2 regions of the Stenotrophomonas sp. GL_111 genome follow, and region 2 is predicted to be linked to the other one. Evidence: predicted binding sites of a transcription regulator. Region 2 holds the regulator's gene; the other holds the start of a gene.

Evidence for each region. Region 2 encodes FliA, which starts transcription of late flagellar genes. Its sites were predicted from a motif close to TAAAGTTTNNCNNNCNNNGGCCGATAA; they were not measured.
Region 1: a site for FliA is predicted at 1,690-1,716, ahead of AC3IPM_RS16985 (methyl-accepting chemotaxis protein). Genes of this name have one in related genera too.

What each region holds. Positions count from the first base shown of each region.
Region 1 is NZ_CM174421.1:3,820,116-3,823,459, reverse strand. Features, by position in the region: gene AC3IPM_RS16995 (response regulator) at 1-602, shown strand, start outside; gene AC3IPM_RS16990 (ATP-binding protein) at 602-1,654, shown strand; gene AC3IPM_RS16985 (methyl-accepting chemotaxis protein) at 1,803-3,344, shown strand, end outside.
Region 2 is NZ_CM174421.1:2,026,961-2,030,304, reverse strand. Features, by position in the region: gene AC3IPM_RS09330 (AAA family ATPase) at 1-217, shown strand, start outside; gene AC3IPM_RS09325 (MinD/ParA family ATP-binding protein) at 204-1,091, shown strand; gene AC3IPM_RS09320 (RNA polymerase sigma factor FliA) at 1,088-1,834, shown strand; gene cheY (chemotaxis response regulator CheY) at 1,851-2,243, shown strand; gene AC3IPM_RS09310 (protein phosphatase CheZ) at 2,243-2,857, shown strand; gene AC3IPM_RS09305 (chemotaxis protein CheA) at 2,862-3,344, shown strand, end outside.

The DNA.
Region 1 (3,344 bases), 1.8 Mb from region 2:
TGCACGGCAGTGACGCGTTGGACCGCTCTGCCGCTTTTGACCCGGACGTGGTGATCCTGGACATCAACATGCCGGTGATGGACGGCTGGGCCTTCCTGGCCGACCTGCGCCGTGACACGCAGGTGCCGGTGATCGTGTTGACGGCGATGGATGGCGACGGCCACAAGCTGGCCGGGCTGGGCCTGGGGGCGGACGACTACGTGGTCAAGCCGTTCAATCCGGCCGAGGTGGTGGCGCGGGTCGCCGCCCTGCTGCGTCGTGCCGGCAGCCGCAGCGTAGCGGCGCAGGAGCGCGGCCTGAGCCTGGGTCGGCTGCGGATCAGCGACGATGCGCACAGCGCGCAGGTGCTCTGCGCCGACGGTGCGCACCTGCTGGTACTGACGCTCACCGAGTTCCGCCTGCTGCGTCACCTGGCGGCGCGGCCGAACCGGGTCTACAGCCGCGCCGAGCTCCTGGATGCCTGCTCGACCGACGCCCAGGCGCTGGAGCGCACCATCGACAGCCATGTCAGCAACCTGCGCCGCAAGCTCGAAGCGCTGGGGTTGTGTGGCGTACTGGAAGGCGTGCGTGGGGTCGGTTACCGCTACGGCGACGTGCGCTGATGGTCGCCTTCAGCCTGCGTACGATCATCGTGGCTTCGCTGGCGCTGACCACCATGGTGGTCACCTCCGGGGCGATCGTGTGGTCGCTGCTGTTCTATGGGATCACTGGTGACTACTACCCCGACCTGATCTCCGACAACATGATGCCGTCGCGGCTGGAATGGGGCTGGGTGGTGGTAACCGTGCTTGGCTCGGCTGGCTTCACCGCGCTGGTGGCGATGCGGTTGTCGCGGCGCCTGCTGGTGCCGTTGAACTCGGTGGCGGTGGGGCTGCGTGAACTGGCCCAGGGCAACTTCAAGGCGCGCGCGGTGGTGGCGGACCGTTCGATGGGCGAAGCGACGCTGCTGGTTGCCGACTTCAATGGCACGGCGCGCCGGCTGGAGTCGGCCGAGGCCGATCGCGCGTTCTGGAACGCGGCGATCGCCCACGAACTGCGCACCCCGCTGACCATCCTGCGCGGCAAGCTGCATGGTCTGGCCGATGGCGTGTACCAGCCCGATGCCGCCTGCCTGACCAGCCTGCTGGCGCAGGTGGAAGGACTGAACCGGCTGGTGGAAGACCTGCGCCTGCTCAGCCTGCAGGACAGCCACAACCTGCGCCTGCATTGTGAGCACCTGCCGCTGGCCGAACTCGTCGATGGCGTGGCCGAGGCACTGGGCGAAGGGTTGGCGGCGGCGGGGTTCCAGCTGCAGGTGCAGGCATCACCGGCACTGGTGCACTGCGACCGCGTCCGTATGCGCCAGGCGTTGTATGCGCTGCTGGAGAACGTCCGTGTGCACGCCGACCCCGGGCCGGTGCTGGTGCAGGCGGCGTGCTTCCCCGACTACTGCCAGATCGAGGTCCGTGATGCCGGGCCGGGCATCGATGAAGCGCAGGTACAGCGGCTGTTCGAGCCGTTCGAGCGCGGCGGGATCCTGGGCAGCACCCGCCCGCGCGGCACCGGGCTCGGGTTGCCGGTGGTACGGGCAATCGCGCGCGCGCACGGGGGCGAGTTGAGCGGTCATCGGCAGCCCACGGGCGGCTCGGTATTCCGGATCCGCTGGCCGCAGTAGCGCGGCCTACGCTGAACCCGGTCAGGAATCTGTCCTCAACATCGCCGCGCCAAGGCCGTTATCCAGCCCTGTACCGCAATGGAGTGCGTGTTGCCGTAGTGGCGCCTGACCGCGTCCGCTGACCCGTACTTTTTCCGGAACCGCCCCCATGCCTGCGTCCCGCTCTTCTGCCGCCAAGCGTCCCGGCAGCATCGCCCATCGGCTGATGCTGGGTACCGCCTTGATCGCCATGCTCTGCTTCGGTGTCACCGCCGCCATCAGCTACCACGAGGCCAGCCAGGCGCTGGTCGAGTCCTCGCGCCGCACCATGCAGAGCCAGGCCGACGCCGAGGCGCGCCGGGTGGGTGCCGAGCTGGCCAGTGCCTTCGCCACCAGCCAGGCGCTGGCCGACAGCCTGGTGGTGCAGCATGCCGCCGGCACGTTGTCGCGCGAGACCGCCGCACAGGTGCTGCAGCAGCAGCTGCACAGCCACCCGGAGTGGGTCGGCATGGGCACGCTGTGGGAGCCGCAGGCCTTCGATGGCAAGGACGCGGCGTTTGTCGATGCCGCTGCGCACGATGCCACCGGCCGCTTCATGAGCTACTGGTCCTGGCAGGACGGCGCGCCGGTGCAGGACGTGCTCAAGGGCTACGACGTGCCCGGCGATGGTGACTGGTACCTGCGCCCGCGTGCGTTGAAGCGGCAGACCGTGGCCGAACCGTACCGCTATGAAATCGCCGGCAAGCCGGTGCTGATGACCACGCTGTCCACGCCGGTGCTGGACCAGGGCGCGTTCCTGGGCGCGGTCACCGTGGATTTCGGCCTGGCCGCGTTGCAGCAGCGGCTGGCCGAGCTGCGCCCGATGGGCGAGGGCCGGGTCGAACTGATCTCGCCGGGTGGCATCGTGCTGGCCGCGCAGGATCCGCAGGAGATCGGCAAACGCCGCGACGATGCGGCCACCCGCGCGATCCTGGCGGCGGTCGGCGCGGACAAGCCGTATGAAGACTTCAACGTGGATGCGGCCGGCAAGGTGAAGGCCTACGTGCCGCTGCGCATCGGCAACAGCCAGGAGCGCTTCGCACTGGGCGTGGTGGTGCCGCATGCCCTGATCATCGCGCAGGCACGCGAGCTGCTGTGGATCATCCTGGCAGTGGGCCTGGGCGCGGCGCTGGTGCTCAGTGCCAGCGTCTACGTGCTGCTGCGCCGGCAGGCGATCCGCCCGCTGGCCGATGCGGTGCAATTGTCGGTGGAGGTGGCCGAAGGCCGCCTGGACACACCGCTGCCGCCATCGCGCAACGACGAAGTGGGCCGCCTGCTGGAGGCGATGCAGCGCATGCGCGGCCAGCTGCAGGCGGTGATGGCGGCGCAGTCGGACATGGCGCAGCGCCACGACGCAGGTGAACTGAGCTACCGCATGGACGCGGCGGCGTTCCCGGGCGCCTACGGTCGCATGGTGGAAGACAGCAACCAGCTGGTGGGGGCCAACATCGCCGTCACCCGGCGCCTGGTTGAAGTGATGCAGCGCTATGCGGTCGGCGACCTGTCCCAGGACATGGACCGCCTGCCCGGCGAACAGTCCGCGTTCACCGCGGCGATGGATACCACCAAGGCCAACCTGCGTGCGATCAACACCCAGATCCGCGACCTGGCCGGCGCGGCGGCGCTGGGCGATTTCAGCCAGCGCGGGGATGTGGTGCGCTTCGACCACGAC
Region 2 (3,344 bases):
TGTGGTGCTGAGCAAGCTGGATGAAACCGGCCGCTTCGGCAGCGCACTGTCGGTGGCCGTGGACCACCGCCTGCCGATCACCTGGGTCACCGATGGCCAGGACGTTCCTGAAGACCTGCACCGGGCCAGTGCGGCCAATCTTGTACTTCGCCTTGAAGATTTGCGCCGCGCGGCCGATATGCCCTGCAACCCGGAGTTGAACCATGCCGTCGCGTGAGTACGCCAAGCTGACCAAGACCTTCCCGCTGTCGGCTACCCGTAGCCAGCCGCTGGGCCCGGTCCGCACCATCGCCGTCACCGGCGGCAAGGGCGGCGTGGGCAAAACCAACGTTTCGGCCAATCTGGCCGTGGCGCTCGCCGACATGGGCAAACGCACCCTGCTGCTGGATGCCGACCTGGGCCTGGCCAACATCGATGTGATCCTGGGCCTGCAGCCCAAGGTGACCCTGGCCGACCTGGTCGCCGGGCGCTGCACGCTGGAGGAGGTCATCATCGAAGGCCCCGGTGGCGTGCTGGTGGTGCCGGCCGCGTCCGGTCGCCGCCACATGGCCGAGCTGGCCCCGGCCGAGCACGTGGGCCTGGTCAACGTGTTCTCCGAACTGGAGCGCGAGCTGGACATCATGGTGGTGGACACCGCGGCGGGCATCAATGACGGCGTGCTGACCTTCTGCCAGGCCGCCCAGGACACCGTGGTGGTGGTCTGCGACGAGCCGGCCTCGATCACCGATGCCTACGCCCTGATCAAGGTGCTCTCGCGCGAGCGCGGGGTGGACCGCATCCAGGTGGTGGCCAACATGGTGCGCGACCCCAACGAGGGCCGCGTGCTGTACGAGAAGCTGAGCCGGGTCTGCGAGAAGTTCCTCGCCGATGTCTCGCTGAACTACCTGGGCTGCGTGCCGCAGGACGACTGGCTGCGCCTGTCGGTGCAACGCCAGCAGCCGGTGGTGAAGGCCTACCCGTCCAGCCCGGCCGCACAGGCGATCATCGAGATCGCCCGCCGTACCGCCCGCTGGCAGGCCCCGACCGAGCCGCGCGGTGGCGTTGAATTCTTCCTGGAACGCATCCTCAAGCAACGCGGGGTGACCGCATGAAAGGCGCCGCACAATACAAAGAGGTGCAACGCACCGCCGCCAACGAGTGCATTGCCCAGCACTCCGACCTGGTCCGGCGCATCGCCCACCACCTGGCCGCGCGCCTGCCGGCCAGTGTCGAGGTCGATGACCTGATCCAGGCCGGCATGATGGGCCTGATCGAGGCCTCGCGCAGCTACGACGCCGACCAGGGCGCCTCGTTTGAAACCTATGCCTCGATCCGCATCCGCGGTTCGATGATCGACGAGATCCGCCGTGGCGACTGGGTGCCGCGCTCGGTACACCGGCGTGCCCGCGACGCTGCCTCCACCATCCGTCGGCTGGAGCAGAGCACCGGCCGCGCCGCCAGCGCCACCGAAGTGGCCGCGGCGATGGAGATGCCCCTGCCCGACTACCTGCGCCTGATGGAAGACGCCGCACGCGGCCAGGTACTCAGCCTGGAATCACGGATTGAAGACCAGGGCGAACTGGATACCGTCGCCCAGGGTGGCCCGACCCCGCAGCAGGTGCTGGAGCGCGGCGAATTCGGCCGCGAGCTGGGCAACGCGATCGGGCTGTTGCCGGAGCGCGAACAGCTGGTGCTGTCGCTGTACTACGAGCAGGAACTGAATCTGAAGGAGATCGGCGCGGTACTCGGTGTCAGCGAGTCGCGCGTCTGCCAGATCCATGGCCAGGCGGTATTGCGCCTGCGTGGCCGACTGAAGATCTTCGAGGCGGCCGACGCCGGCCTCGAAAACAATTAAGACCGAGGAAAGTGCTTTGAACAAGAACATGCGTATCCTGATCGTCGACGATTTTTCGACCATGCGTCGTATCGTCAAGAACCTGCTGGGCGATCTGGGCTTCACCAATACGGCCGAAGCCGAGGACGGGCATGCCGCGCTGGCGCTGTTGCAGAGCCAGCCGTTCGATTTCGTGGTCACCGACTGGAACATGCCGGTGATGACCGGTATCGACCTGCTCAAGGCGATCCGCGCCGATGCCAAGCTCAAGACCCTGCCGGTGTTGATGGTTACCGCTGAAGCCAAGCGCGAACAGATCATCGAAGCAGCCCAGTCCGGCGTCAACGGCTACATCATCAAGCCGTTCACCGCGCAGACCCTGGAAGAAAAGCTCGGCAAGATCTTCGAACGTCTGGCGGCGAGCGCCTGATGGAAACCCTCAGCGACAAATCCGCGCTGGTGCAGCGCCTGCAGGACGCCCTGGCCGCGCTGGAAAGCGGTGACGAGGCCGGCTGGCGCCAGGAGATCGACGCGCTGGCCGCACTGCGTACCCAGCCGATGATGGCCGGGCTGAACCGGCTTGCCCGCGAGCTGGGCCAGGCGCTGGGCGAACTGCCCAGCCTGCCCAGTGAAGCCGGCGAGCTGGACGATGCCTGCGCGCGTCTGGACCACGTGGTGGCGATGACCGAACAGGCCACCCACCGCACCCTGGACCTGGCCGAGGAATGCCGGGCGCTGACCGAACAGCTGCGCGCCAACGGGCTCACCCCCGACCAGGACCAGCAGCTGGACCGGATCCGCCACAACCTCACCGAAATCGCCCTGACCCAGAGCTACCAGGACCTGACCGGGCAGATCATCCGCCGTGTGGTCGGCATCGTGCGCCGGGTCCACGAAGGTTTTGGTGCGCTCGGCCTGCCGCCGCAGGATGACACCGCGCACAAGCGCGACAACGGCCTGGCCGGCCCGGCCGTGTCCGGGCTGGACCGCCATCAGGTGTCGCAGGTGGACGCCGACGACCTGCTTTCGGATCTGGGGCTGTAATCCTATGAGTGCTGTTCCAGACGATATTGCTGCCGACTTCATCCTCGAGGCCCAGGAGATCCTGGATCGCCTCGGCGAACAGCTGGTGTCGCTGGAGCAGTCGCCCCAGGACAGCGACCAGCTCAATGCGGTGTTCCGCGGCTTCCACACGCTCAAGGGCGGTGCCGGCTTCCTCGGCATCCAGGCCATGGTCGAACTGTGCCATGCCGCCGAGGAAACCCTCGGCATGGCGCGCTCGGGCAAGGCCACCCTGCAGGCGCATCACTTCGATGCCGCCCAGCAGTCGCTGGACTACCTGCAGTCGATGCTCGATTCGGTGTCGGCCGGTACCGAGCCTGGCTACGCACCGCCGGAGCTGATCGCCCAGTTCGACGTCAACGGCCCGGCTACCCCGGCCCCGGCCGCCGCCGTGGCTGCCCCCCTCAGCGGCGAGCTGATCACCGATGACGAGTTCGAAGCCCTGCTCGACCAGCTGCACGGCGGCGCC